Regions from separate parts of the Cellulosimicrobium sp. BMG9.23 genome, predicted to be linked through region 4. Evidence: riboswitches for the same ligand, from Rfam matches in the RefSeq annotation. Region 4 holds a riboswitch; each other region holds the start of a gene.
The links. Region 4 has a riboswitch for thiamine pyrophosphate ahead of thiD (bifunctional hydroxymethylpyrimidine kinase/phosphomethylpyrimidine kinase). Riboswitches for the same ligand answer to the same signal wherever they lie in the genome.
Positions count from the first base shown of each region.

Region 1: linked by a shared signal. The riboswitch ahead of AC4H2G_RS17180 (TenA family protein) and the one ahead of thiD (bifunctional hydroxymethylpyrimidine kinase/phosphomethylpyrimidine kinase) in region 4 are both predicted to bind thiamine pyrophosphate.
Region 2: linked by a shared signal. The riboswitch ahead of thiO (glycine oxidase ThiO) and the one ahead of thiD (bifunctional hydroxymethylpyrimidine kinase/phosphomethylpyrimidine kinase) in region 4 are both predicted to bind thiamine pyrophosphate.
Region 3: linked by a shared signal. The riboswitch ahead of AC4H2G_RS10020 (thiamine ABC transporter substrate-binding protein) and the one ahead of thiD (bifunctional hydroxymethylpyrimidine kinase/phosphomethylpyrimidine kinase) in region 4 are both predicted to bind thiamine pyrophosphate.

Region 1 covers NZ_JBZGBZ010000009.1:219,900-227,275, forward strand. Annotated here, with positions in the region: gene AC4H2G_RS17165 (Ig-like domain-containing protein) at 1-2,385, shown strand, start outside; gene AC4H2G_RS17170 (DUF6882 domain-containing protein) at 2,391-3,254, opposite strand; gene AC4H2G_RS17175 (helix-turn-helix domain-containing protein) at 3,329-3,763, opposite strand; gene AC4H2G_RS17180 (TenA family protein) at 3,836-4,588, opposite strand; TPP riboswitch at 4,579-4,706, opposite strand; gene AC4H2G_RS17185 (VOC family protein) at 4,788-5,183, shown strand; tRNA gene AC4H2G_RS17190 (tRNA-Leu) at 5,187-5,260, opposite strand; gene AC4H2G_RS17195 (NAD(P)/FAD-dependent oxidoreductase) at 5,357-6,847, opposite strand; gene AC4H2G_RS17200 (serine/threonine-protein kinase) at 7,035-7,376, opposite strand, start outside.
Region 2 covers NZ_JBZGBZ010000001.1:394,608-401,983, reverse strand. Annotated here, with positions in the region: gene AC4H2G_RS01670 (hypothetical protein) at 1-377, opposite strand, end outside; gene AC4H2G_RS01665 (glycosyltransferase family 4 protein) at 582-1,733, shown strand; gene guaA (glutamine-hydrolyzing GMP synthase) at 1,925-3,538, opposite strand; gene thiE (thiamine phosphate synthase) at 3,581-4,261, opposite strand; TPP riboswitch at 4,306-4,408, shown strand; gene thiO (glycine oxidase ThiO) at 4,398-5,858, shown strand; gene thiS (sulfur carrier protein ThiS) at 5,864-6,100, shown strand; gene AC4H2G_RS01640 (thiazole synthase) at 6,112-6,951, shown strand; gene AC4H2G_RS01635 (ATP-binding protein) at 7,033-7,376, opposite strand, start outside.
Region 3 covers NZ_JBZGBZ010000005.1:273,743-281,118, reverse strand. Annotated here, with positions in the region: gene AC4H2G_RS10040 (ABC transporter permease) at 1-2,111, opposite strand, end outside; gene AC4H2G_RS10035 (ABC transporter ATP-binding protein) at 2,108-2,914, opposite strand; gene AC4H2G_RS10030 (PadR family transcriptional regulator) at 3,159-3,494, shown strand; gene AC4H2G_RS10025 (hypothetical protein) at 3,498-3,866, shown strand; TPP riboswitch at 3,873-3,977, shown strand; gene AC4H2G_RS10020 (thiamine ABC transporter substrate-binding protein) at 4,043-5,131, shown strand; gene AC4H2G_RS10015 (ABC transporter permease) at 5,269-6,966, shown strand; gene AC4H2G_RS10010 (ABC transporter ATP-binding protein) at 6,966-7,376, shown strand, end outside.
Region 4 covers NZ_JBZGBZ010000010.1:216,297-223,672, forward strand. Annotated here, with positions in the region: gene AC4H2G_RS18670 (YceI family protein) at 1-413, shown strand, start outside; gene purN (phosphoribosylglycinamide formyltransferase) at 453-1,028, opposite strand; gene AC4H2G_RS18680 (RNA-guided endonuclease TnpB family protein) at 1,095-2,522, opposite strand; TPP riboswitch at 2,964-3,058, shown strand; gene thiD (bifunctional hydroxymethylpyrimidine kinase/phosphomethylpyrimidine kinase) at 3,050-4,102, shown strand; gene AC4H2G_RS18690 (hypothetical protein) at 4,069-4,347, opposite strand; gene AC4H2G_RS18695 (quinone oxidoreductase family protein) at 4,344-5,363, opposite strand; gene argC (N-acetyl-gamma-glutamyl-phosphate reductase) at 5,920-7,014, shown strand; gene argJ (bifunctional glutamate N-acetyltransferase/amino-acid acetyltransferase ArgJ) at 7,011-7,376, shown strand, end outside.

The DNA of each region.
Region 1 (7,376 bases), on a different contig from region 4:
GCGTCGGTCACGTTCGAGGTCACCGACGGTTCGGGTCCGGACGACCCCGACGGCAACGTCGCGCTGCTCACGCTCCCGATCACCGTGCTGCCGCCGGAGAACCTCCCGCCGGAGCTGCGCGACGCGACCCTCGAGGTCGCGGCGGGTGAGGAGGCGTCCGCCGACCTCGCCCGGTTCGCGACCGACCCCGACGGCGACACCCTGTCGTTCGAGGCGTCGCCGCCGGGCCAGGGGATCACCGTCACGGTGGAGGGTTCGACGCTGCATGCCCAGGCCACGCCCGAGGTCCCCCAGGGCACGGTCGTGGAGGTCCCGATCACCGTGTCCGACGAGAACAACCCGCCCGTCGCCACGCGGGCGCGTCTCACGGTGGTGGCGTCCACCCGCCCGCTGGCGCGCGCGAACGACGACGCCGTCGCCGACGCGCACCAGGGCAAGGAGACCACGGTCGACGTCCTGGCGAACGACTCCAACCCCTTCCCCGACACCCCGCTCACGCTGCTCGACGCGGTGATCGAGACCGGTCAGGGCACTCCGCCCGTCGTCCGTGGGGACTCCGTCGTCGTGACGCCCCGCGAGGACTTCGTCGGGGTCATGGTCGTGCGCTACCGCGTGCAGGACGCGACGAAGGACCCCGACCGCGAGGTCGAGGGCCGCGTCCAGCTCACCGTGCTCGGCAAGCCCGAGGCACCGCCGACCCCGCAGGTCGAGGAGGTCCGCTCCGAGACCGTCGTGCTGTCCTGGGACCCGCCGAACAACAACGGCGCCGAGATCACCGGCTACACCGTGCGCTCCCAGAACGGGTACGAGAAGCAGTGCGGGACGACCACCTGCACCCTGGACGGGCTGACGAACGACGTCGAGTACACGTTCACCGTGTTCGCGACCAACGCCGTCGACGACGGACCCGCCTCCCCACCCTCGGCCGTCGCGCGCCCCGACGAGAAGCCCGACCCGCCCGCCGCGCCCACGCTCGAGTTCGGCGACGAGTCCCTCACCGTCACGTGGAAGAACGCGACCTACACCGACCGGTCCGCGATCGAGTGCGTCAACCTGCGCATCTCGCCGGCCCCCGCCGGCGGCGCGACCGACAAGACGTGCCTGACCGAGACCACCACCACGTGGGAGGGCCTGACCAACGGCCAGGCCTACACCGTCCAGATCCAGGCCGAGAACCGCGCCCCCGACCCGTCCGAGTGGGGCGAGCCGTCCGCGTCCGAGACCCCCGCGGGCAAGCCCGCCGCGCCCGCCGCGCCCACCGCGCGACGCGCGTCGATCGGCGCGACATCGCAGATGGAGGTCTCCTGGACCGCTCCCGACCCGAACGGTGCCGCGATCTCGCAGTACACGGTCGACGTGCTCCAGGGCGGTTCCGTCGTGCGGGAGGTGACCGCGGGCGGCGGTGCGACGAGCACGACCGTCGGCCTGCCCGCCGACACCACCGGCTACACGTTCCGCGTCCGGGCGCACAACAAGGCCACCGACAAGTTCGGCGACGCCGAGTCCTCCCCCGCGTCCAACCCGGTCCGCGCGTTCGCCGCTCCCGGCGCCGTCTCGGGTCTCAGCGCACGCGCCACAGGGTCGGACGGGCAGGTCCAGCTCTCCTTCGGCGCGGCGACCGGCAGCGGCGTGCGCGCCGACGAGATCCGGTACCAGTACGACGCGGGCGGCGGCTGGGCCGCCCTCGGCGGGGACAAGGTCGTCGGTGGCCTGACCGACGGCCGCGAGGCGACGATCCAGGTCCGCGCGGTCGCCGGTGTCGACGGCGCGAACGAGCCGGGACCCGCGTCGAGCGCCTCGGCCACCCCGTACGGACCGATCCCCGCGCCGGCCCTGACGGTGACCGGTGGCGACCGTGCGATCACCTACAGCTGGTCGACGTCGGACAACGGTCGCCCGTACACCACGTCGGTCACCGGTGCCGTGAGCTCCAACAACGCGTCCGGGGCCGGGACGCTGAGCGTCGGCTACTCGGAGACCCGGGAGATCTGCGTGACCGTCACGCCGACCGAGGGCGCGGCGAACCAGACCTGCCGGAGCGCGACGTCCGACAAGAAGCCCGAGCCCGTCCTCCAGGCGTACAAGGGATCGAACTACCCCTCCGTCACGTGCATCCACTCGTCGTGCGCGATCGTCGACCTGTCGATCTCCGGTGCCGAGCCCAACACGTCGTTCACCGCGTCGTGCTGGACGAGCGAGGGCGGTGGGCACCAGTTCGAGGGGACGCGCACCTACGACCGCGACCGCAACGGCAACCCGCTGCGGACGGATGCGAACGGCAACTTCGCCCGCGCGCCCATGTGGTGCCACTACGGGATGCCGGGCGCCCAGGTCTGGATCAAGACCAGCGCCTTCGGCGACTCGCGCAGCGTGACCTGGGGCTGATCCCCTCAGCCGTGCCGGCGGAACCACCGCCGGCGCGGCGGCTCGCTCGGCGTGCCGGAACCCGCCGCCGCGGCCGAGGTCTCGGCCACGGCGGCGGGCTCCGCAGCAGCCGGCTGGACTGCCCTGGCCTCGGCGGCCGTGGGCTCCTCGGCGGCGTCGGCCTCGGCGGCCGTGGGCTCGGCAGCGGGCTCGCCGGCGGGTCGCGCCGTCGCCTGGATCTGCGTGATCCGGGCGGAGTCGTCGAACGCCACGGTCACCGCACCGCCCGGGACGACGAGCGCGACCGACCCGTCGTCGCCCGGCTCGACGGCGAGCCCCCTGCCGTCCGCGTAGGCGAGCACCGCCCGGCGGTGGTCGGCGACCGTCACGGTCAGCAGCCCCTCGCTCAGCGAGCGCACGACGCGCGGCACGGTCGGCGGGGGCAGCTCGAGCGTCGGGTGCTCGAGGAGGAACCAGGCGCGCGTGCCGCTCCGGACCGGCGCGCTGTAGTGCGCGAACGACCCCGTCGTCGTCTTGGCCGCGAGGGTGAGCCGGTGCGGCAGCTCCCCGGACAGCGAGAGCTCGGCGGTCGTCGTCTCCGGCAGGCCGGTACCCCGCGTCTTCTCCGCGGCCACGAGGACCGCGTCGGGGAAGCCGTTGACGTTCTGCCAGGCCCACAGCCACGTCCCGGGTCCGGAGGCGGACGTCCCGAGGAGCTGCAGCCGGCACTCGGTGGTGACGCCGGTGGTCGACGTGAAGGTGAACGTGCCCGTCGACAGGTCGGCGTGCCACGCGTCGTCTCCGTAGAGGTCTGCGAGGTGCAGCTGGTGCTCGTGGGACAGGAACGCGGCGTCGTCGACGAGATCCTGGAGGACGGGCGGCTCGGTCATGGATCGAACGTAGCCCCGTCCGGTGCACCCCGGGGGGCAGCGACACGGGGCCGCGCCGACCTCGGCGGCCGGGGTCAGGCCGCGAGGAGGGACCGGTGCCGCGCGACGCGTGCGGACACGGCGCGACCGGGCCGCTCGCCGCGCGCTCGCGTCGCCAGGACGGCGCGCTCCGGCGGTCTCGCCCCGGCGGACGACAGGACCAGCACCGGACCGACGGGACGCAGCTCCTCTCCCGTCCGCGCGACGAGGTCGACGAGCCGGATGCCGAGCGCCGCGCACACGGCCGCGAGGACCTCCGACGACGCCTCCTTGCGCCCGCGCTCGACCTCCGACAGGTACGCCGTCGAGACCCGCGCCGCGGTGGCGACGTCGACGAGCGTGCGCCCCTGCGCGAGCCGCGCGCGACGCAGGATCCCGCCCATCACGTGGCGCAGGAGCGGCTCGGCACGCCGCGTCGCCCCCGGCCGTGACGTGGCTGCGTGCCCGGTCGCGACCGCCTGTCCGTCCATGCCGGTCACGCTACCCGCGCCCCGGTCCGGTCGTCGCCGGGCCGGGGCGCGGATCTGCTGTCGGCGTAAGGCTCACCAGTCCTCGAGCGTGTGCGCCATCTGCCAGAACCGGATCTCGTGCCGGCAGCTCAGCTCGAACGCGCGCTCCATGCGGGCGCGCTCTGCCTCCCCGGCGTCGGCGGCCAGGGCGTCGAGGCGCGCCCGCAGGTCGGCGAGCACGTCCTCGGTGCGCTCCGCCGCGTAGAACTCCCACCACCCCGCGAGCGGGTGGTCGGCGGCGATCGCACCCGGCGTCGTCGCGCGCTCGTCGAGCCAGAAGCGCCGCGCCGACCAGATGTACGTCCACGGGCACGGGAGCAGCGCGGCGAGCAGCACGCCGAGGGAGTCGCGACCCGCGGCGAGCATGTGGTCGACGTACGCCTGCGCGCTCGGCGCGAGCCGCGAGACCTGCGCGTCCTCGTAGCGCACGCCCAGGAAGTCGCACATCGCGTGGTGGGCGTGGGACTCGTCGTCGAGCAGGAAGCCCGCCTTGCCGTGGAACCACGCCGCCCACGCACGGTCGGGGGCGAGCGCCATGCCGAGCCCGTAGCAGCGCAGGTAGGCCGTCAGGTACTGGTGGTCCTGGCCCACGTAGTGCCGGATGGCGGCCGGCTCGACCGTGCCGTCCCGGAGCCCGGCGAGGAACGGGTGGTCGTAGAACTCGGCGAACAGGTGCGCGTACCGGCGGCCGAGGCCGGCGGTGAAGCCGCCCTCCTCGTCCGCGACGAGAACGCCGGCGCCCTCGATGGTGGGGGTGGTCAGGGTGGTGATGGCAGACGTCGTCATGCCCACGTTCCTCCGCTCGTGCTAGCGAGATCAGGTTCGACGGGTCCGGGCGGCCTCACCGCTCGTCTCAGTCCCTCGACCCGGGACTCGCCCGGGCGGGACACCCCGCGTGGTTCGTCGGCACCCTAGCAGGCCCCTCGCCTGCGGCGCGGGAGCATCCCGCCGCGCGGGAGCGCCCCTCCGGGTCGACCATGGACGCATGTTCCGGAGCCTCTTCCCGATCCTCACGGTGGCCGACGTCGAGCGGTCCCTCGGCTTCTACCGCGACCTCCTGCGGGGCACGGTGGAGTACGCGTTCCCCGACGACGGCACGCCCGTGTACGTGAACGTGCACGTGGGCGGGTCCCCGCTCGGGATCGGCCTCGCCGACGAGGCGGACGTCCGCGGCGGCGCGACGCTGTGGGTGTACGTCGACGACTGCGACCGCGCCGTCGAGCACCTCGCCGCCGCGGGGGTGACGGTCGTGCAGCCGCCGGCGGACCAGCCCTGGGGCGAGCGCGTCGCACGCGTGCAGGACCCCGACGGCAACGTCGTGGTCCTCGGCCAGGAGGCCGCGCCGCCCGCGGAGCCGGACGGGCCGACTGGCCTCTCCTGAGGGTGCCCCCACCGGGACTCGAACCCGGAACATGCCGGGTTTAAGCCGGCCGCCTCTGCCAGTTGGGCCATGGGGGCGCGCCCCGAATCTACCCGGTGCGCGACGAGGGGCGAGCCGCACGCGCGGCTCGCCCCTCGTCGTCGGGCAGGGTGCCGGGGCTCGCCCGGGACCGGTCAGGAGGCCTTGGCCGCCGGCGTCCTGGAGTCCGAGTCGATCGTCCCCGCACCCGACTCGGCCGCGGCGGCGGAACCCTGCGCGGACTGCTTCACGGGCTCGCCGTCCTTCTTCGGCGGCACGGACGCGGTGCGGAACTCGGCGCGCGGGTCGTGCAGCGAGCCGAGCGACACGAGCTCGCGACCCATGAGGAACTGGCCCATCCAGCCGATAAAGATGCGGATCTTGCGGTTGCCCGTCGGCATCGCCATGACGTGGTACGCGCGGTGCATGAGCCACGCGAGCACGCCGCGCAGCTTGAACACGCCGAACAGCTCCGCGACACCCTTGTACAAGCCGAGCGACGCGACCGTACCGACGTTCTTGTGGCGGTACTCGACCGGCGGCTCGCTGTGCAGCTCGAGCGCGAGGTTGTCCGCGAGGCGCGTCGCCTCACGGATCGCGTGCTGGGCGTTCGGGGGGCAGAACTTGCCCGGGTTGAGCACGTCGGGCACCGCGGCGCAGTCGCCCGCGGCCCAGGCGTTCGGCACGACCTCGCCCTCGGCGTCCGCGACCTGCAGGGTCGGGAGGACCATGACGCGGCCCAGCTTGTCGACGGGGAGGTCCGAGGCCTCCTTGATGACCGGGTTCGCCTTGACGCCCGCGGTCCACACGATCGTGTCCGAGTCGAACTCCACGCCCGTCGACGTGACGACGTGGCCGTCGACGCACGAGGACAGGAACGTGTTGAGGTGGAACTCGATGCCGCGCTTCTTCATCTCCTCGAGCGCGTACTCCGCCATGGGCTCGCTCAGCTCCGGCAGGATGCGGCCCGCGCCCTCGATCATCACGAAGCGCAGGTCGCGCTCCTCGATCGTCGCGTAGCCGCGCGTCGCGTGCCGCGCCATGTCCTCGATCTCCGCGATCGCCTCGACGCCCGCGAACCCACCGCCGACGAACGTGAACGTCAGCATGCGGCGACGCAGCTCGGCGTCCCACGTGGACGACGCGACGTCCATCCGGTTGATGACGTGGTTGCGGACCGCGATGGCCTCCTCCACGTTCTTGAAGCCGATCGCGTTCTCCGCGAGACCCGGGATGGGCAGCGTGCGCGAGACGGAGCCGAGGCCGACGATCAGGTGGTCGTACGTGACCGAGTAGTCGTCGCCCTCCTCCGGGCGGATCGTCACGCTGCGGTTCCCGTGGTCGATCCCGACGACCTTGCCCTGCAGGACGTCCACGCCCTTGAGCGCGCGGCGGTGCGGTGCGACGACGTCGCGCGCGTCGATCGACCCGGCCGCAGCCTCGGGGAGGAAGGGCGCGTAGGTCATGTACGGGCGCGGGTCGACGACGACGATCGCCGCCTCGCGGCGACCGAGCTTCTTGCGCAGGCGCCGCGCGGCGTACAGACCGACGGATCCGCCACCGAGCACGACGACGCGCGGCACCTTGCGGGGCCGCGGCGAAGCGGTCTGGGCACGGCTGACCGAGGTCAGGTCATTCTGAGGCATGGTTCCAGAGTATTACTGCTCCCGGACCACGCGAGCCCGGACGTCCGCCTGACGGGCGTGATCCCGCGCACGCCGGACCGCCCAGATCGGTCGCCGCGGTCGAAATCGTGCGGAACCTGACGTGCCGAACCCCGGGTTACGCGGGCATCAGCCGGCTGATCGCCGCGCAACCCGGGGTTCGGCAGGCTCAGCCGACGGCCTCGACGACCGGCGTGGGCGTCGCCGTCGGGGGCAGGACGACGCCCGCCGGGGCGTCGGTCGCCGGGCCCTCGGTCCCCGGGGCGTCGGTCCCCGGGGCGTCGGTCCCCGGGGTGTCGGTCGCCGGGCCCTCGGTCCCCGGGGCGTCGGTACCCGGTGCGTCGGGCGACTCGGTCGCCGGGATCTCGGTGGGCGCCTTGAGGAACGGCCACGGCATGTCGCGTGTCCGGGTACCGGTCGCGGGGACCGGCCGCCCGTCGTCCTCGGCGTACTCGACGTCCTCCTCGGCGACCGCACGCAGCGGGTACACGTTCCACCGCTCGCGACCGTC
Region 2 (7,376 bases), on a different contig from region 4:
AGACCGACGACGAGCGCGGCCACGCCGAAGGCCACGACGGACGTGAACAGCGACGCCCGGAGGAACGACGCCGTCATGACGGTCTGGCGCGTGGGATCGTCCTGGTCGAGCTCGGCGTACGTCGCGCCACCGGAGGCCTCCAGCGCGTGCTTGTTGATGACCTCGGCCTGCGCGTAGGCGGTGAGCGGTCCGTTGACGTGACGCCCCGCCATGAACGACGCGTCGTCCGAGACGGTGATCTCCTCGGCGGACAGCTGGTTCGCGACGACGATCCACGTGCCGATGCCCGCGAGGACGAGGATGATGCCGGCGATGATCGAGACGAGGCCGATACCCCGGGCGCCTCGTGCCGGCGTGATGGTGACCGTGCTGGACATGTGGCGCTACTCCTTCGTCAGGACCCACCTGGCCCGTCCGGCGCGCCCCCGCCCGCGAGGCGTGGCCGCCGCGGGACGGTCGAACCACCCATTTCGAGACCACCGTAGCGACCGGGGAAGCGTTGTGCCTGCGCAGACGGCGCGTGTCGCCGCAGGTCGGTGCGCGTGTCGTCGGGGCGCGGGGCCGGGTGGGAGGATTCCGGGGTGCGCATCACCCACGTCACCGACTGCTACCTGCCGCTGCTCGGCGGCATCGAGACCCAGGTGGCGCGGCTCGCGCAGCAGCAGGCGGCGGCAGGGCACGACGTCGCCGTCGTCTGCACGACGCCGGAGCGTCCGGGCGCGCACGGTGTCACCTCCGAGGTCGACGAGGGCGTCACGGTGCACCGCCTCGCGGCCCGGGTCCCGGGCGGCTACCCGGTCCATCCCCGCGCCCCCCACCACGTGGCGCGCCTGCTGCGCGAGGCGCGGCCCGACGTCGTGCACCTGCACATGGGCGTGCTCACCCCGTCCACGCAGGCGTCGCTGCGGACGGTCGTCCGGGCAGGTCTGCCCGCGGTGCTGACCGTCCACTCGGTCTGGGGCGGCGCGGAACGGGCGTTCGCCGCGCTCGACCGCGTCGTGCGGTGGTCGCGCTGGCCCGTCCTGTGGTCCGCCGTGAGCGAGCTGACGGCGGCGCCGCTCCGCCGCCTCGTCGGCGTTCACGGCGAGGTCGCCGTCCTGCACAACGGTCTCGACCTCGACGCGTGGCGCGTCCCGCGGACCGAGCGCGGCGAGCGCATGGAGGGGTCCGCGGTGCATGTCGTCGCGGCGACGCGCTTCGCCCCGCGCAAGCGCGTGCTCCCGCTCCTCGAGATCGTCCGGGACGCCGCGGCCCGCGTGCCCGACGGCGGGCTCCACGCCACGATCGCCGGCGACGGTCCGGAGCTCGACACCGCCCGCCGGTTCGTCGCCGAGCACGAGCTGCGCGACGTCGTCTCGCTCCCCGGCCGGCTCACCGCGACCGAGCTCAAGCGCCTCTACGCGCGCGCCGACGTGTTCGCCGCCCCCGCGGTCGAGGAGGCGTTCGGCATCGCGGCGCTCGAGGGGCAGGCGGCCGGGCTCGCCGTCGTGACACGCTCCCAGTCGGGCGTCGCCGAGCGTCTGACCGACGGCGTCGACGCCCTCCTCGCCGACGACGATGCCGGCCTCACGGACGCGCTCGTCCGCCTCGTCACCGAGGACGGCCTGCTCGACCGGATCGTCGCGCACAACCGCGACGTCCCGTCGTCGGCGGGCTGGCCCCGCGTCCTCGCCGACGTCGAGAACGCCTACGCCCGCGCGGCACGGATCACTGTCCGCACCCGCCCTCGCTGACCCGGACGTCACCGCGACGCGACGATCCGCACGAGGCGACGACCCGCACGAGGTGCGGGGTCGGGGACGACGCCGCGTCGTGGCGGGTCTGGCGGGAGCGACGCGAGGAACGAGCGGCGCGGAAGGTAGACGCGGCGTCGTTCCCGACCCCGCGTCGACCCGACCCCCGCTACGTCACCGACGCGGCGCGCTCACTCCCACTCGATGGTGCCCGGCGGCTTGCTGGTCACGTCGAGGACGACGCGGTTGACCTCGGCGACCTCGTTGGTGATGCGCGTCGAGATGACGGACAGCACGTCGTAGGGCAGACGGGTCCAGTCCGCCGTCATGGCGTCCTCGGAGGACACCGGCCGCAGCACGATCGGGTGACCGTAGGTGCGGCCGTCGCCCTGGACGCCGACGGACCGCACGTCGGCCAGCAGCACGACGGGGCACTGCCAGATCTCGCGGTCGAGGCCGGCCTTGGTGAGCTCCTCGCGCGCGATCTTGTCGGCGGCGCGCAGCGTCTCGAGACGCTCGGCCGTGACCTCGCCGACGATGCGGATGCCGAGCCCGGGGCCGGGGAACGGCTGGCGCCAGACGATCTCCTCGGGCACGCCGAGCTCGAGCCCGACGGCACGGACCTCGTCCTTGAACAGCGTCCGCAGCGGCTCGACGAGCGAGAACTGCAGGTCGTCCGGCAGACCGCCGACGTTGTGGTGGCTCTTGATGTTCGCCGCGCCCTCGCCGCCGCCGGACTCGACGACGTCGGGGTAGAGCGTGCCCTGCACGAGGAACTTGACCTCTTCGCCGTGCGCGCCGGCGTCGGCGACGATGTCGCGCGCGGCGTCCTCGAACACGCGGATGAACTCACGACCGATGATCTTGCGCTTGGTCTCCGGGTCGCTGTGGCCGGCGAGCGCGGTGAGGAACCGCTGCTTCGCGTCGACCACCACGAGGTTGACGCCCGTCGACGCGACGAAGTCGCGCTCGACCTGCTCGGCCTCCCCGGCACGCAGCAGGCCGTGGTCGACGAACACGCACGTGAGCTGGTCGCCGACCGCCTTCTGCACCAGCGCGGCCGCGACGGACGAGTCCACCCCGCCGGACAGCCCGCAGATGACGCGCGCGTCGCCGACCTGCGCGCGGATCGCCGCGACCTGGTCCGCGATGACGTTGCCGGGCGTCCAGTCGGGAGCCAGCCCGGCGCCGTCGTACAGGAAGTGCTCGAGCACGGTCTGGCCGTGCGCGGAGTGCTTGACCTCGGGGTGCCACTGGACGCCGAACAGGCGCCGCTCCCGGTCCTCGAACGCGGCGACGGGCGAGCCCGACGACGTCGCGAGGACCTCGAAGCCCTCCGGCGCGCGGTGCACCGCGTCGCCGTGGCTCATCCACGTGGTCTGGTTCTCGGGGGTCTCGGCGAGCAGCACGCCGGCCGAGCAGACCTCGACCTCGGTGCCGCCGTACTCGCGCTGGCCGGTCTGGGCGACGTCGCCGCCGAGCGCCGCGGCCATCGCCTGGAAGCCGTAGCAGATGCCCATGACCGGCACGCCGGCCTCGAACAGCGCCGGGTCGACGAACGGTGCGCCCGTCGCGTAGACCGACGACGGCCCGCCGGACAGGATGATCGCGGCCGGGTCCTTCGCGAGCATCTGCTCGACCGTGAAGGTGTGCGGCACGATCTCGGAGTACACCTTGGCCTCGCGCACGCGCCGCGCGATGAGCTGCGCGTACTGGGCGCCGAAGTCGACGACGAGCACGGGGCGCGGCGTCGAGGCGACCTGCGCGGTGGTGGGGATGTCAGGGGTGGTGGCGGGAGACGTCACCGGTCCAGGATAGTCGCCGCGCAGTGCTCGTCCGGAACCGCCTCAGGCGCCGGCGCGCTCCTCGATCCGCTCGCGCAGCGCCCGCGCCGCGGTCTCCGGGTCCGCGGCCTCCGTGATCGCCCGGACGACCACGATCCGCGTGGCACCGGCGTCGAGCACCGCGTCGAGGCGCTCGGTGTCGATCCCGCCGATCGCGAACCACGGCGTCGTCGGGGCGGACGCGGCGACGTCGCGCAGCAGGTCCAGCCCGACGGCGGCCCGCCCGGGCTTCGTCGGCGTCGCCCACAGCGGGCCGACGCAGAAGTAGTCGACGTCCGGGTCGGCCTCCGCGACGGCGGCCTGCTCGGTCGAGTGCGTCGAGCGGCCGATCACCGGGGCGGGGCCGAGCAGGGAACGGACCGCTCCGACCGGCAGGTCCCGCTGCCCCATGTGCACGACGGGCGCTGCCGTCAGCCCCGCGACGTCGGCCCGGTCGTTGACCGCCCAGAGCGCGCCGTGCTCCCGCGCCACCCGCGCCACGAGCTCCTGGAGCTCGAGCTCGCGCGCGACGTCGAGCGTCTTGTCCCGGAGCTGGACGACATCCACCCCGCCCGCGAGCGCCGCCTGCAGGAAGTCCTCGAGGTCGCCGCGCTCCTCGCGCGCGTCGGTGCACAGGTACAGGCGCGCATCGGCGAGGCGGGCGCGGGCGTCGGTGCCCGACGTGACGGAGGTCTCGGTGCTCATCCGTCGGAGTGTAGGGGCGAGGGCGCCGCCACGGCCGGTACTGTGGCCGAGAGCACGGGAGCCCCGCACGGGGCTGAGAGGGCGTAGGAGCCGACCGTCGAACCTGATCTGGGTCATGCCAGCGAAGGGAGCGCAGATGGACCCCCTGCACGCCGTCGCCCATCCGGCCCGCGTCCGGGACGCGAACGCAGAGGCAGACCTGCCCGACGGCGCACGCGACGTCGTCGTGGTGGGCGGCGGGATCGTGGGTCTCGCCGTGGCGTGGCGCGCTGCGCGCGCGGGCCTCACGGTCACCGTGCTGGACCCGTCGCCCGGCGACGGCGCGACGCACGCCGCGGCGGGGATGCTCGCGCCCGTCACAGAGGCCGACTTCGGCGAGGACGACGCCCTCGCGCTGCACCTGGTGGCGGCCCGCGCGTGGCCGGCGTTCGCCACCGACCTCGAGCGCGCGACGGGGACGGACGTCGGCCTGCGCACCGCCGGGACGCTCACGGTCGCGTACGACACGGACGACCTCGCGCTCCTGCGCCGCGTGCTCGCGCTGCACGCCGCGCACGGCCTCGACTCGCACGAACTCACGCTCGCCGAGGCTCGCCGCCGCGAGCCGTTCCTCGGTCCGCGCGTCGCCGGGGCCGCGTGGGCGCCGCACGACCACGCGGTCGACCCACGCGCGACGCACGCCGCGCTGCTCGGAGCGCTCGGTGCAGCGCGCGGTGCTGCCGCGCCCGGTGCCGGTCAGAGGCCCGGGCCGGGTTCCGCCGTCGTGCGCGGCCGGGGTACCCGCCTCGCGCTCGACGTGACGGGGAGGGTCACGGGCGTGCACGACGACGCGGGCCGGCTCCACCGCGCCGGTGCCGTCGTGCTCGCGGCGGGCTGGGAGTCCGGTGCGCTGGCGTCGGGCGTGCCGGGCGTCGTCGTCCCGGTCCGCCCGGTGAAGGGCCAGACGCTGCGTCTCGACGCAGGGCCGGACCTGGCGCTCGAGCACGTCGTGCGCGGCGTCGTGCAGGGTCGGCCCGTGTACGTCGTGCCGCGCGAACCGGTCCCGGACGGGCAGGGCCACGGCTGCGCGGGGCACCGCGAGGTCGTGATCGGCGCGACGACCGAGGAGAACCCCGACGACCGTCGCGCCACCGCCGGCGGCGTGTTCGCGCTGCTTCGCGACGCGCGCGCGCTGCTCCCGGGGATCGACGAGGCCGCGCTCGTCGACGTCACGCCGCGCGCCCGCCCCGCGACGCCGGACAACCTGCCGCTGGTCGGCGCCACGCACGTCCCGGGCCTGCACGTCGCCGCGGGGCACGGGCGCAACGGCGTCCTCCTCGCGCCGCTCACCGCCGAGGCCGTCGTCGCGGGCCTGACGGGCGAGCACCTCGCCGCCGACGCCGCAGCGGCCCTCGCCGCGGCCCGTCCCGATCGCTTCACCGACGCCCCGGTCCGCCCCGCCGGTGAGGCCGGTACTGCCGGTGCCGTGGGTGCCGTCGGTGCCGAACCCCGGGTCATGGGCCGATCACAGGCCGGAACGGCGCACAAGCCAGGGTTCGGCAACCCCACCGCGAGTTGCGGCGCCTCCGTGACGAACCCTTCGACCCGCAGAGGATGACCCTCGTGTCCCCCACTCCCGCACCGACAGCGCTCGTCAACGGCGAGCCCTACCCGCTCGACGCGACCACCGGCGTCGAGGACCTCGTCGCCGCGCTCGTCCCGGCCTACGTGACCGATGGTTCGCCGCAGGGCGTCGCCGTCGCGATCAACGACGCCGTCGTGCCGCGCGGCACGTGGTCGAGCACCGTGGTCGCGCCCGGCGACCGCGTCGAGATCGTCACCGCCGTGCAGGGCGGCTGAAGGAGATGAGCATGCACGCCACCGAGACGACGCACGCTGCCCACACCCTCCCGACCCACGAGGACCCGCTCGTCGTCGCCGGGACGACGATCGGCTCGCGGCTCGTCATGGGCACCGGCGGCGCCGCGAACCTGCTCACGCTGGAGGACGCGCTCGTCGCGTCCGGGACCGCGTTGACGACCGTCGCGATGCGGCGCGTCGCCGTCCGCACCGGCGGCGAGGGCTCGCCGGACGCCGGGATCTGGGGTCTGCTCGACCGTCTGGGCATCCGCGCGCTGCCCAACACCGCAGGCTGCTTCTCGGTGCGCGAGGCCGTCCTCACGGCGCACCTCGCGCGCGAGGCGTGCGGCACCGAGTGGGTCAAGCTCGAGGTGATCGCCGACGACGTCACGCTCCTGCCCGACCCGATCGGCCTCGTCGAGGCGGCGGACCAGCTCGTGCGCGACGGGTTCGTCGTGCTGCCGTACACCAACGACGACCCGATCCTCGCGCGCCGGCTCGAGGACGTCGGCTGCGCGGCGGTCATGCCGCTCGGCGCGCCGATCGGCACCGGGCTGGGCGTCCTCAACCCCCGCAACATCGAGGCGATCGCGACGTCCGCGCGCGTGCCGGTGATCCTCGACGCGGGGATCGGGACGCCGTCGGACGCCGCGCTGGCCATGGAGCTCGGGTGCGACGGCGTGCTGCTCGCGACCGCGGTGACACGCGCGGCCGACCCGGTGCGCATGGCGCGCGCGATGCGGCTCGCGGTCGAGTCCGGCCGGCTCGCCGCGGGCGCCGGGCGCATCCCGCGCCGCGAGGGCGCGCTCGCGACCTCCTCCCCCGACGGCCGCCTCGACCTCGCCCTCTGACCACGACCCCGTCGCCGACGAGCTGGAGCCAGGGTCCGACCGTCCCGGCGCCGACAGGTGAGCGGGGGGACATCGGTCCGCTCAGGGGAGGCGCAGCTCCCTGAGCTGTCGGCGAGACGTGATGCCGAGCTTGCGGAAGATGTTGCGCAGGTGGGCCTCGATGGTGCGCGGGCTGAGGAACAGCTGCGCGCCGACCTCGCGAGAAGTGGCTCCGGTGGCCACCAACCGCGCGACGTGCAGCTCCTGGGCCGTGAGCTCGTCGGTCGGTCGGGCGGTCCGCTTGCGCGGGTGCTCTCCGGTGGCGCGCAGCTCGCGGGCGGCGCGGGCGGCGAAGGCCTCCCCGTCCATGCCGGACATGAGCTCGTGGGCCGTGCGGAGCTGGTCGCGGGCTTCCTGGCGACGCCCCTCCCGGCGCAACCACTCGC
Region 3 (7,376 bases), on a different contig from region 4:
AACTCCTCCGCGTCGAGCACCGACGCGACGACGTACGGCGCGACGGCGTCGGCCACCCCGGCACGGACGACGGCCGGGTCAGCGTCCTGCTCGACGTCGAGGAACAGCATCTCGGGCGTGGTCGCGCCGACCGCGGCGGCGACGTCGGACGGCAGGAGCATGTCGACGCTGAAGGCGCTCGAGTCGATCACCAGCCCGATGCGCACCTCCTGCGTGGGGACGTCGGGGCGTGCGGGGTCGGCGACCGTCACGACGTCGCCGAGCGCCCACCCGTGCTCGTCGAGCGCGTCGGCCATGACGGCGGCGTCGCCGCGCGCGTACGCGTCGAGGTCGCCCTCGGTCGCGGTCGTGCGGACGGAGCGACCGAACCCCTCGGCGGGGAAGCCGACGACGAGCTGCGGCTCGTCGTCCACGACCACCTGGCCGTAGGTCGTGAGGTCGGCGGACGCGACGCCGTCCACGGCCCGGACGTCGTCCGCGACGCCCTCGGGGAGGTAGGGGGTCGCGGACCGGACGACGAGGTCGGCCGCGGTCTCCTGGTCGACCACGTCGGTCACGGACGCGCGCGCCGAGAAGGCGAGGACCGACGTCGTCGACACGAGCGCCATCCCGACGACGAGCGCCCCGGCGGTCGCGGCCGTGCGGCGCGGCTGGCGCGTGACGTTCCCGCGCGCGAGGCCGCCGAGCGGGCGGACGAGCGCGACGAAGGGGGCCGCGAGCACGCCCAGCACAGGACCGACCGCGAGGGGAGCGAGCAGCAGGACGCCCGCGATCACGGCGACGGCACCGAGCCCGAGCAGCGGCGCCCCGCCGCTCCCGGCCGCCGCCGCACCGACGACGAGGCCCGCGCCGCCGAGCAGCGCGAGCGCGCCCAGGACCGTGCGCACGACGCCCGGACCGGCGGGCCGCACGGCGTCCTGACGCATCGCCTCCACGGGCCGCACGAGGGCCGCGCGTCGCGCGGGCAGGGCGGCCGCGACGACCGAGACGACCACGCCGACCACGAGCGGGACGACGATCCCGGCCGTCGTCACGGGCAGCGAGCCGGAGAGCTCCATCCCGACGGCGCCGATCCCGGCGCGCGCGAGCTCGGCGAGGCCGAACCCGGCGGCCACGCCCAGCACCGCGCCGACGACCCCGACGACCGCGGCCTGCCCCAGGACCGAGGCGAACACCTGCGCGGGCGACGCACCGACCGCCCGCAGGAGCGCGAGCTCGCGCGTGCGGCGGCGCACGTGCATCGCGAACGTGTTGGTGATGATGAACGTCCCGACGAACAGCGCGAGCGCGGCGAACACGAGCAGGAACGTCGACACGAAGCCGAGCTGGTCGGCGATCGCGCTGCTCGACTCCGCGCGCAGCTCCGCGCCCGTGACCGCCTCGGCGCCGTCGGGCAGGTCGGTCGAGACGGCGTCGCGCAGCGCCTCCGGGTCGGTGCCGTCCGCGGAGTACAGGGCGATCGACGGGACGAGGCCGTCGGGCGCGAACGTCGCGGCGGCGGTCGCGGCGTCGACCAGGACGATCGTCGCGCCCGCCATCGGCGTGGACAGCGAGAGCTCGCCGACCACGCGGACCTGCTGCACCCCGTCGCCCAGCACGACGTCGGTCGTGTCGCCCACGGCGAGCCCGGACGCCTCGAGCGTCCCGGACTCGAGCGCGACCTCCCCGGCGTCGACCGGGCCGCGCCCGTCGACGACCCGCGGGCCGGGGTCGCGCGGGTCGTACGCGACGGCCATGCTCGGCGCCTGCGCGCTGAGGACGGCCGTGCCGTCGGCGCCCACGAGGACCGCGGGGCCGCTGATCTCGGGGAGCGCGAGGGCGACGTCGTCGTGCGCCGCCAGCTCGTCCGCGAGGTCGGCCGGGACGAGGCTGCGCGCGCCGCCGAGCTGGGCGGACGACGACTCCAGCGCGCCCCCGGTGCTCGTCCCACCCCGCACGTACGCGTCGGCCTGGATCGAGGACGCGACGATGCCGTCGAACGTCGACGCGAGCATCGCACGCAGCGCGAACGTGCCGGTGACGAACGCGACGCCGATGGTCACCGCGAGCACGGACAGCACGAGCTGCGCACCGTGCGCGCGCACGCCGCGCAGCGCGATCCGGCCCATCATCGGACGGACGCCGTCGCGTGCGCGGGGTGGCCGGCGGATGCCGACACCGCCGGAGAGAGGTCGCCGAGCGTGTCGAGCACGGCCTGCGGCGTGGGGTCGCGCAGCTCCGTGACGAGGCGCCCGTCCGCGAGGAACAGCACCCGGTGCGCGTACGACGCCGCGGTCGGGTCGTGCGTGACCATCACGACCGACTGTCCGAGGTCGTCCACCGAGGAGCGCAGGAAACCGAGCACCTCCGCGGCCGCGTGCGAGTCGAGGTTGCCCGTCGGCTCGTCCGCGAACACGACCGCGGGCCGGGACACGAGCGCCCGCGCGCACGCGACGCGCTGCTGCTGCCCGCCGGAGAGCTCCGCGGGCCGGTGCCCGAGCCGCGGACGCAGGCCCACGGCGTCGACCACGCGCTCGAACCACTCGCGGTCCACGGGCCGGCGCGCGATCGCCAGCGGGAGGACGATGTTCTCCTCCGCCGTGAGCGTCGGCACGAGGTTGAACGACTGGAACACGAACCCGATGCGCGTCCGGCGCAGGCGCGTCAGCCGTCGTTCGCTCATCGCCGAGACCGTCTCGCCGTCGACGACGACGGTGCCCGCCGTGGGCGAGTCCAGGCCAGCCAGGCAGTGCATCAACGTCGACTTGCCCGATCCCGACGGACCCATGATGGCCGTGAGCCGGCCCCGCTCGAGGTCGACGTCCACCCCGTCGAGGGCACGGACGCTCGCGGCGCCCCGCCCGTAGGTCTTCACCAGACCGCGAGCCGTGGCGATCGCGGTCGAACCACCGGACGCTGCGCTGCTCATCGTCATTGCCCTCCTGCATGGGGAGCCCGGCGTGCTGCCGGGTCCTTCCGACCTTCTCGTCGGAGGGTGACGCGGGGCATCAGGGGTCGGCCCGGACGTGTCCCTGGTCTGGCGCGGCGCTCTTCCGGGGAGCGTTCAGGGTGCTCTCAGGGTTGTCCCGGAACCCTTGGCGCGACCCCGGGACGCGCCTCAGCTAGGGATCGAGCTTTAATAGGTTGAGATTCACACTAGTCGCGTCTAGGGTCGTCGCATGGCGTCGACGGACACGGTCGAGAACGTGCAGCGGGCGGTGCTGCCGACCGCGGTGCTGTCCGCGCTCCGGGTGTCCCCGAACCACGGCTACGCCCTGGTGGCACAGCTGCGCGCCGCGGGGTTCGCCGGCGTGCAGGGCGGGACCCTCTACCCCCTCCTGCGGGAGATGGAGCACCAGGGGTTGCTGACGTCCCGCTGGGACGTGGACGGCTCGGGCCCGGCGCGCAAGGTGGTCGAGCTGACGGAACGCGGCGCCCAGAGACTGCACGAGGACCGCGAGGCGATCCGCACGGTGCTGGCGCAGGTCGATGCGCTGGCGGACAGGGGGGACTGAGGCATGTCGTACCAACGAGACCTGGCGTTCGCGCTGCGCCTTCGAGGCGTCGCGGAGAAGGAGGTGGCCGACATCGTCGCGGAGGTGGACGCCCACGCGCAGGAGGGCATCGTGCTCGAGGAGTACTTCGGCACGCCCGACGAGTACGCCGCACGATTCCCCGAGGGGCCGGAGCGGCGGCGCGACGCGGTGTGGTGGACGAAGGTGGGTGCCGTCGTCGGCGTGGCGTGGATGGTGGTCGTCACGGCGCTCGCCGCGCTCGGCGCCGAGCTGCCCGTCCGGTTCGGCGTCGTCGCCCTGTGGCCCCCGCTGGGCCTGATGCTGCTGGGCATGGTCGTCGACATCGTCTGGGCCCACCGCCGCCCGGTGTAGGCTCGCCGGGAACGACAGGGGAGCTCCTGGAGGAGCTGAGAGTGCGGACCACCGCAGACCCTCGAACCTGATCCGGTTAGCACCGGTGGAGGAAGTCGGGAATCTCGATCACCCGTCCGCGTCGGCCACGGCCGGCGCGTGCGGATGGACCCCTCCTGAACGTCCTGGGAGGACACATGCAGCACACCACCCGCCGTCGGGCGGCCCGGACCGGCCGTCACGTCACGACGGCGTCCCTCGCCGTGGCCACCCTCCTCGCCGCTGCGGCGTGCAGCGCGGGCGACGACACGGCCGGGGGCGACGACGCGTCGTCGGGCACCGTCACGCTCGTCACGCACGACTCGTTCGCCGTGAGCGACGACGTGCTCGCCGCGTTCGAGGAGGAGAGCGGGCTCACGGTCGAGCAGGTCGCGCCCGGCGACGGCGGCGCGCTCGTCAACCAGCTCGTGCTCACGAAGGGCTCGCCGCTCGGCGACGTCGTCTTCGGGATCGACAACTCGTTCGCGACCCGCGCCATCGACGAGGGCGTGCTCGACTTGTACACGCCCGCCGACCTCCCCGCGTCCGCCGAGCAGTACGCCGTCGGCGACGGCGAGCTCACGCCGGTCGACCTCGGCGACGTCTGCATCAACGTCGACCACACATGGTTCACCGAGGCCGGGGTGCCGGAGCCCGAGACGCTTGAGGACCTGGCGGACCCGGCCTACCGCGACCTGCTCGTCGTGACCAACCCCGCGACGTCGTCGCCCGGCCTCGCGTTCCTCCTCGCGACCGTCGGTGCGTTCGGCGAGGACGGCTGGGAGCAGTACTGGGCCGACCTGCGCGAGAACGGCGTCAAGGTCGTCGACGGCTGGTCCGACGCGTACTCCGTCGACTTCTCCGGCGGCGAGGGCGCGGGCGACCGCCCGCTCGTGCTGTCGTACTCGACGTCGCCCGCGTTCACGGTCTCCGAGGACGAGACGTCGTCGACGACGGGCGCGCTGCTCGACACGTGCTTCCGCCAGGTCGAGTACGCGGGCGTCCTCGCCGGCGCCGAGAACCCCGAGGGCGCGCAGCAGCTCGTCGACTTCCTCGTCAGCGAGACGTTCCAGGCGGACGTGCCGGGCCAGATGTACATGTACCCCGTCGACGACACCGTCGCGCTGCCCGCCGAGTGGGAGCAGTTCGCGCCGCTCGCCGACGAGCCGTTCGACGTCGCGCCCGAGGAGATCGACGCGCACCGCGACGAGTGGATCAAGGCGTGGACGGCGACGGTCGTCGACTGACCACCGCCCAGCCGGCTGCCGAGCACGGGGATACCCACCACTTCCGGGCGAATCCGGTGGGCAGCTCCGTGCTCGGCGGTGGATGGTCCCGTGCTCGGCGTGGCGTCCTCCGGGGGGTCGCGGCGGCGGTGCCGCTCGTGTTCCTCGGGGTGTTCTTCGCGTGGCCGGTGGTGGCGCTCGTCGCGCGCGGGTTCGTGGGGCCCGACGGCGGCCTCGACCTCTCGGGGTTCGCGGAGGTGTTCTCCGCTCCCCGGACCTGGCGCATCGTCGGGCTGACGCTGTGGCAGGCCGTGCTCGGCACGACGCTCTCCCTGCTGCTCGGGGTTCCGGGCGCGTACGTGCTGTACCGGTGCCGGTTCCGCGGGCGACGCGTGCTGCGCGCGCTCGTGACCGTGCCGTTCGTGCTGCCCACGGTCGTCGTGGGCGTGGCGTTCCGCACGCTGCTCGTCGAGGGCGGGCCGCTCGGGTTCCTGCGGCTCGACGGGACGTTCGCCGCGATCGTCGTGGCGCTCGTGTTCTTCAACTACTCCGTCGTGGTGCGCACGGTCGGCGGGCTGTGGGAGCACCTCGACCCGCGCGCGGAGCAGGCGGCGCGCGCGCTCGGGGCGACGCCGTGGCGCGCGTTCCGGACGGTCACCCTGCCCGCCCTCGCTCCCGCGATCGCGAGCGCCGCGTCCATCGTGTTCCTCTTCTGCGCGACGGCGTTCGGCGTCGTCCTCGTCCTCGGCGGCATCCGCTACGGGACGATCGAGACGGAGATCTGGATCCAGACGACCCAGTTCCTCGACCTGCGCACGGCTGCGGTCCTGTCGGTCGTGCAGCTCGTCGTCGTGGTGGCGGCGCTGACCGTCGCGAACCGGACGCGCGCGAAGCGCGAGCGGGCGCTGACCCTCACCGCCGCGTCGAGCGCCGCGCACCCGCTGCGGCTGTGGCAGCGTGGACCGGCGGGTGGACCGGCCGGTGGATCGACGGGTGGTTCGGCCGGCGGTCCGGCCCGTGGACGCCCCGGCGGCGACCTCCTGCCCGCCGTGGTGACCGCCGTCGTCGTCGTGGTGCTGGTCGGGCTGCCCCTCGCGACGCTCGTCGTGCGGTCGTTGCGCGTGCCGGGCGGCGGCTGGGGGCTCGACAACTACGCGAACCTCGGCACGACGGGCGGGCGCAACGCGTTGTCCGTCACCGTGTGGGAGGCGGCGGGGAACTCGCTGCGCACCGCGGCGCTCGCGACGCTGCTCGCGGTGGTGATCGGCGGGCTCGTCGCGCTCGTCGTGTCCCGGCGGCCGCGGTCACGCACGGGCCGCCGGGCGATCGCCGCGCTCGACTCGCTGTTCATGCTCCCGCTCGGCGTCTCCGCCGTGACCGTCGGGTTCGGGTTCCTCATCACGCTCGACCGACCGCTCGGGCTCGACGTCGACCTGCGCACCTCGGGGCTCCTGGTCCCGATCGCCCAGGCCGTCGTCGCGATCCCGCTCGTCGTGCGCACCGTGCTGCCGACGCTGCGCGCGATCGACCCCCGGCTCCGCGAGGCCGCCGCGACGCTCGGCGCCGCGCCGGGCCGCGTGTTCCGCAGCGTCGACGGCCCCATCGCCGCGCGGTCGCTCGGCCTCGCCGTCGGGTTCGCGTTCGCCGTGTCGCTCGGCGAGTTCGGCGCGACGTCGTTCCTCGCCCGCCCCGACACCGCGACCCTGCCCGTGGTGATCTTCCGGCTCGTCGGCCGTCCCGGCGCCGAGAACCAGGGCATGGCGCTCGCGGCGAGCGTCGTGCTGGCCCTGCTGACCGCCGTCGTCATGCTGCTCGCCGAGCGGTTGCGCGGCGACCGCCCCGGAGGAGAGTTCTGATGGTGCAGACCGACCCGACCACGCGGCCCCACGTGCCCGGCGCCGAGCCGCGCCCGGCGCAGCACCCGGGTGGCGGCGCGGGGCTCGAGGTGCGCGACGTCGTCGTGCACTACGACGGCGCCTCGCGCCGGGACCCGCGCACGACGGCGGTCGCGGGAGTCTCGCTCGACGTCGCGCCCGGTGAGGTGCTCGCGCTGCTCGGGCCGAGCGGGTGCGGAAAGTCCAGCCTGCTGCGCGCCGTCGCGGGTTTGGAACCGGTCGCCGCCGGCACGGTGCGCTTCACGGGCGACGACCTCGCGGGCGTGCCCGTGCACCGGCGCGGGTTCGGGCTCATGTTCCAGGAGGGTCAGCTCTTCCCGCACCGCGACGTCGGGGGCAACGTCGCGTACGGGATCGCGGACGTGCCGCGC
Region 4 (7,376 bases):
GCGCCGACTTCCTGGACGTCGAGACCTACCCGACGCTCGAGTTCCGCAGCACGGGCGTCCGCTGGCAGGGGAGCCAGGACGACGCCATCCTCGCCTGGGCACGGCTGCGCAACCGGTCGCCGGAGCGGGCGACCGTCGCCGCCGACCGCGTCGCACCGGCCGAGGCCGGGCACTTCATCGTGAGCGGGCTGCTGACGATCCGCGACGTCACGCACCCGATCGACCTGACGATGCGCTACGGGGGCGCGCGTCGCGACCCGTACGGCCGCGACATCTTCGGCTTCCACGCCACGGGCGAGTTCGACCGCGAGGCCTACGGGCTCGTGTGGAACGTGATCCTCGAGACCGGCGGGATCCTCGTCGGCAAGAAGGTGTCGCTCGAGATCGCGGGCGAGGCGATCCACCAGGAGTGAGGGAGTGCGCCGGACCCGCCAGCGAGCAGGTCCGCGATCTCACAGGGCGGCGAGCGTCTCGACGAGGAGCGTCTTCTCCGCCGCCCTGACGCGCGCCCCCAGCGTCTCGACGGTGTCGTCCGGTGCGACGCTCACCTCGGTCCGGGCCAGCACCGGCCCTTCGTCGTACCGCGCCGTCACGACGTGCACGCTCGCGCCGGTGACCGTCACGCCCGCGTCGAGGACGGCGCGGTGCACCCGGTCGCCGTACATCCCCTGTCCGCCGAACGCCGGGAGCAGGGCGGGGTGGGTGTTGAGCACACGCCCGTCGAACGCAGCGAGCGTGAGCGGACCGAGCTTCTTCATGTACCCGGTCAGCACCACGTGGGTGGCACCGTGCGCCCGCAGGGTCTCGAGCACGGCACGGTCGAGGTCACCTGCGTCCGGGTGTGTCACCGCGGACAGGTGCCGTGTCGGCACCCCGCGCTCCGACGCCCGCGCCAGCACGGGAGCGCCGCTGTTGTTCCCTATCAGGACGACGACGTCGCCGGCGACGTCCCCGGTGCGGCACGCGTCCATCAACGCTGCCGCGGTGGTGCCTGTACCGGACGCGAGCAGGGCGAGGCGCAGGGTCACGCCCGCAGTCTAAAGCCTGTCGAGCAACCTCGGTGAGGGTGTCGGCAGCGTCCTTCTCGGACGTCCCTATGCCGCTGTGGCGGTGCGGGTTCCCACGTCATTCGGGCTGGTTTCGTCGGCGCGTGTGCGTCGGCCAGAGCCTTCCCGTCGGTGGGCGTTGGTGACCTGGCCTCGTGCTTCGGGGTCCAGGACCTGGGAGAAGTTGCGCTCGCCCCAGGTGGCGAGGTTGACCGCGGCGTTCAGGTCACGATCGATCGTCAGCCCGCAGATCTCGCAGCCGAAGACGCGGTCGGCGAGGGTGAGCGCGGTCTTGACATCTCCGCACGCGGAGCAGGTCTTCGACGACGGGAACCACCGGTCCGCGATCAGGACTCGCCCACCACGCCAGGACGCCTTGTAGGTGATCTGGCGCGCGAGCTCGCCCCAGGCCGCGTCCGCGATGGCGGCGGCGAGGTGGTGGTTGGCGAGCATCCCGTGGATGTTCAGGTCTTCGATGACGAGCCGGTCGTGGGTCTGGACCAACGTGTTGGTGACCTGGTGCAGGAAGTGGTGTCGGCGGGCACGGACCCGCTCGTGATGACGTGCGAGCCGGCGCACGGCAGCCCGCCGGTTCGCGGAGCCTTTGACCTTGCGGGAAACGGCCTTGCTCAACCGCCGGGTGACCGGCTGCGCCGCTCGCAGGGCTCTCGGTGCCACGTCGACGCGGAACATCTCTTCGCCGTCGCTGGTTGCGGCGACGACGGGTGCGTGCAGGCCGCGGTCCACACCGACCCACCCACCGCGGTCGGCGTCGTCGCGCTGCTGATGGCGGGCGACGGGGTGCAGGTCGCACGCCTTGACGTTCAGCGAGATCCGCCACCTCCCGCCACGGCGCGAGAGGGTCGCGAACAGGATGCGCGCCCGCCCCTTGTTCAGCATGCGGCGCAGCCGGCGGGTGTCGTCGTGCACCTTGATGGTGCCGATGCCGGGCAGGGTCACCGAGCGGGGGCCGTTCTCCCCGAGGCGGATCGTGGCCCGCTCGCTGGCCTTCGTCCTGGAGACCTTGTTGCGTATCCGGAACGAGCCGCGCTCGGGGTTCTTCTTCTTGAACCTGGGGTGGCCGACCGCCCGACCTGCGCGCTTGCCGCGCCGGGAGTCGGTCCACGCCTTCAGGGCCCCGCCGAGGTCGACGACGGCTTCTTCGAACACCTGCGCGGATACGTGCGTGCGCCAGGCAAGGCCCGTCACCTCGACATCGGTCTCACCGGCTGCGTCGACGATGAACCGGCGGCCAGCGTCCTCGGACTTCTTCCACGCGTTGAACGTGTTGATCAGATCAAACCCGGTCCACGGCACCTTCACCGCGCCGTCGTCGTCGGCCGTGATCGTCGCGGCAGCCCTCCTTGAGGCGTTGCGGGCGTCCAGGTGCAGCCGCAGGCCCTGGTTGAATGCGAACCGGGCGCCACCCTCGTGCCGGGCCAGGGCACGCGCTTGTTCCACGGTGGGGTCAGCCATCAGCTGGAACGTCGTATGCCGAGCCACGACGAGCACGCTATCCGTGCCCACCGCCACAAGTCGGTGTGTCCTCCCTGGTCACGAGAGGATCAGCTCCGCGTGAACGTCCGCCCGACGCTCGTACCCGTCCGACCTGACCGAAACCACCTTGGACGCGCACCCGCAACCTCGTCATCTCCGCCCACACCCACGGCGGGCGCCCATGCTGCGAGCACTGGTCACACGAGCACGTCAACGCGTTGCTGTTCGTCGTCGCGACCGGCGTCCCTTCGCGGGCGCTCTCGCACGACTGCACCGTGTCGAGGTCCGCGGCACACAAGCACTTCACGAGCAAGAGGCCAGGCTCACCGCCCACGGTGCGTTGGTGAATGTGTCCCAGACCCAGCTCCTGCTACGCCTACTCGACCGCCGCGGATAGTTGTTCGACAGGCTTAGGATGACGCGAACGACACGGGGTGCCCCGCAGCGGGGCTGAGATCACACCCGTCGAACCTGCTCTGGCTCGTACCAGCGAAGGGATGTCCGCGATGACGCTCGCCTCCACCACGCCCGGCACCCCGCCCGGCACCGCACCCGTGCCCGACGGCGCACCCGGACCTCGCGCGGGCGGGTCGCCCGGGCCCTCGCGGCCGCGCGTCCTGTCGATCGCCGGGACCGACCCGACCGGCGGCGCGGGCATCCAGGCCGACCTCAAGGCGTTCTGCGCGCACGGCGCGTACGGCATGGCGGTGACGACCGCGCTCGTCGCGCAGAACACCCACGGCGTGCGGTCCGTGCACGTCCCCGGGCCGGCCTTCCTCCGGGAGCAGCTCGACGCGGTCTCCGACGACGTCGTGATCGACGCGGTGAAGATCGGCATGGTGGCGGACGCCGCGAACGCGCAGGAGATCGTCGCGTGGCTCGACGACCTGGCCGCGTCGCGACGGTCTCGCGGCGAGCGGGCGCCGTACGTCGTGCTCGACCCGGTCATGGTCGCGACCTCCGGCCACCGGCTCCTCGACGCCGGCGCCGAGCAGGGTGTGCGCGACCTCGCGGCGCGCGCCGACGTCGTGACGCCGAACCTGCCCGAGCTCGCCGTCCTCGCCGGGACGCCGGTCGGGACGACGTGGGACGAGGCGCTCGACCAGGCGCGCGCGTTCGTCGCGGCGAGCGGGACTGCGGTCCTGCTCAAGGGCGGCCACCTCACCGGCGCGACGTCGCCCGACGCGCTCGTGGAGCCCGGCTCGGCCGAGGGCGGCGTGGGTCGGGTGACGACGTTCGACGCCGACCGCGTCGACACGCCGCACACGCACGGCACCGGGTGCTCGCTCTCCGCGGCGCTCGCGGCGCTGCGCCCGCAGCGCGCGGGCTGGCCGGAGGCCGCGCGTGACGCCAAGGAGTGGCTCACCGGCGCGCTGCGCGCGGGGGCGGCGCTGCAGGTCGGGACCGGCCGCGGGCCCGTCGACCACCTGCACGCGACGTCGCCGGTCGCCGAACCGGTCGACGTGCCGGTCGCCGTGCCGGCCAGCGGACCGGTCGACGGACACGGCGCGGGCAGCGCCGGGTCTCAGGCGCGCGCGACCTCGGTCCCGGTCGGGTAGACGCACTCCGTGCCGGGCGGCCACCACCGCCACTGCGAGTCGACCTGGCTCGCGGCGACCCCGTCCGGCCGCTCGGCGACGCACCGGTCGTCGCCCTGCCGGACACCGATCGTCAGGTAGTAGACGACGAGCACCCCGGTGAACAGGACGGCGAGCACCGTCACGGCCCGGCGCAGCGCGGGGGAGGTGCCGCCGTCGGACCCGTCCTCCTCGCCGGGCCGCGCCGGGACCCAGTCCCAGCTCATGCCGGACGGCCCGGAGTGCCGGACGCCGCGGCGTCGGGCACGAGCAGCACCTTGCCGGTCGTGGCACGCCCCTCGAGCGCGCGGTGCGCCTCGGCTGCCTCGGCGAGCGGGAACGTGGCGCCGACGCGCACGTCCAGGGTGCCGCCCGCGACGGCGCCGAGCACCTCCGTCGCACGCTCGACGAGCTCGGTCCGCGTCGCCGTGTGGTCGGAGAGCTTGGGGCGCGTGAGGAAGACCGACCCCGCGGCGTTGAGCCGCTGCGGGTCGAACGCCGGCACCTGGCCGGAGGACCCGCCGAACAGCACGAGCGTCCCGCGGCGGTGCAGCGACGCGAGCGACGCGTCGAACGTGTCCCTGCCGACGGAGTCGTACACGGCGGCGACACCCTCGCCGCCCGTGAGCCCGCGCACGATCTCGGGAAGGTCGTGCGACAGGTCCCCGAGCGCCGTGTACTCGATCACGTGCTCCGCGCCCGCGCCGCGCGCGAGCTCGGCCTTCTCGGGCGTCGAGACCGTCGAGATCACGTGCCCGCCGCGCGCCACGACCATCTGTGTGAGCAGCAGCCCGACCCCGCCGGCGCCCGCGTGCACGAGGACGCGGTCGCCAGGACGGATCGGGTACGACGACGTGCACAGGTAGTGCGCGGTGAGGCCCTGGAGCGCGACGGCGGTCGCGTCCTCGAGCGACACGGCGTCGGGCACGTGCAGCGCCTCGCGCGCCGCGACGACCACGAGGTCCGCGTACGAGCCGGGAGCCTCGGTCCACACGACCCGGTCGCCGACGGCGAAGTCCTCGACCCCGTCCCCGACCGCCACCACGTGGCCGGCGCCCTCACTACCCACGACGTGCGGGTACTCCATCGCGTACACGCCCGCGCGCCTGTACGTGTCGATGAAGTTGACGCCCGCGACCGCCGTGCGGACGAGGAGCTGCCCCGGTCCCGGCGTCGGGTCGGGCAGCTCGCGGTGCTCCAGGACGTCAGGGCCACCCGCCTCGCGGGCCACGATCGCATGCATAGGAGCAGCCTAGGCGGGGCGCGGCGTTGTCGGTCGGGTGGTTGGGTCTCGTGGTCGGGTCTCGTGGCGGGTCTTGTGGTCGGGTGGGGTGGGCGGGGCGGCTGACGTGCTCGGGCTGCCGCGCCGTCACCCCGGTCCGCCGGCTCACGTTCTGGGAGCGCGGCTCTGACGCCCTTCGCACATCACCCGCCCCGCCCGGCGTCGTCTCACCCTTGTCTTGCCACACGCCACACGCCACACGCCAGACGCCGCATGTCGCATGTCGCATGTCGCATGCCGCGCCGCCGCGCCGCCGCGCCGCCGCGCCGTGGTGTCGTCGAAACGGTGACGGTCGGGACGAGCGGTGGGGGCGGACCGTGTGCGAAGGGCGTAGAAGCGCGCGCGAGAAGGTGAGGCGGCAGACCACGGTGACGGCGCGCCAGCCCGAGCGCACGGTGCGACCCCTCCGCGGGCGCAACCAGAGCCCGTCGGCCCGAGCGCACGGCGCGACCCCTCCGCGGACGCAACCGTGAGCGCGCCAGCGAGCACACGCCGCGATGTATAACTATGTATAGTGATGCATATGACGATCACAGTGGCGGTCGCCGGCGCGTCCGGGTACGCGGGCGGGGAGATGCTCCGGCTGCTCGCCGGGCACCCTGACGTGGAGATCGGCGCCGTGACGGCGCACAGCAACGCGGGCACGCTCCTCGGGGCGCACCAGCCGCACCTGCGATCCCTCGCCGACCGTGTGCTGCTGCCGACGACCGTCGAGCACCTGGTGGGACACGACGTCGTCGTGCTCGCGCTGCCGCACGGCGCGTCGGGTGAGATCGCGGCGCTGCTGCCCGACGACGTGCTCGTCCTCGACCTGGGTGCGGACCACCGGCTGGAGTCCGCGACGGACTGGGAGCAGTTCTACGGCTCGGAGCACGCCGGCACGTGGCCCTACGGGCTCCCCGAGCTCCTGCTCACGCAGGACCCCGGCGCGGGCGCCACGGAGACCCGCCAGCGCGAGCGGCTCGCCGGTGCACGACGGATCGCCGTGCCGGGCTGCAACGTCACCGCGGTGACTCTCGGTCTCCAGCCCGGCGTCGCGGCGGGTCTCGTCGACGCGGCCGACGTGGTCGCCGTGCTGGCGGTCGGGTACTCAGGTGCCGGGAAGTCGCTCAAGCCGCACCTGCTCGCGTCGGAAGGGCTCGGGTCCGCCCAGCCGTACGCCGTGGGCGGGAGCCACCGGCACGTCCCGGAGATCGTGCAGAACCTGCGCGCCGCGGGTGCACCGGCGGTGCGGGTCTCGTTCACGCCGACGCTCGTGCCGATGGCGCGCGGGATCCTCGCGACGGTCTCGGCGCCGCTGTCTCGCGACGTCGCAGACCTCGGTCCCGCGGAGATCGACGCGCGGGTGCGCCAGGCGTGGGACGACGCGTACGTGGGGGAGCCGTTCGTGCAGGTCCTGCCCGCGGGGCAGTGGCCGAGCACGGCGATGACGCTCGGTGCCAACACGGCACTTCTCCAGGTCACGGTCGACCACGCCGCGGGCCGCGTCGTGACCGTCACCGCGATCGACAACCTCGTCAAGGGCACCGCGGGCGCCGCGGTGCAGTCCATGAACATCGCGCTCGGCCTGCCGCAGACGGCGGGCCTCACCACCGAGGGAGTGGCCCCGTGACCGTCACGTCGCCCCAGGGTTTTCGGGCCGCCGGCGTCGCCGCCGGGCTCAAGTCGACCGGCGCGCAGGACGTCGCGCTCGTCGTCAACGACGGCCCGCTCGACGTCGCGGCCGCCGTCCTCACGACCAACCGCGTGTTCGCCGCTCCCGTGGCATGGACGCGCCAGGCCGTGAGCGACGGGCGCGCGACCGCCGTCGTGCTCAACTCGGGCGGCGCCAACGCGTGCACCGGGCCCGAGGGCTTCGCCGACACGCACCGCACGGCCGAGCACGTCGCCGACGTGCTGTCCACGTCCGCGGGCGACGTCCTCGTGTGCTCGACGGGCCTCATCGGCGTGCGGCTGCCCATGCCGGAGCTGCTC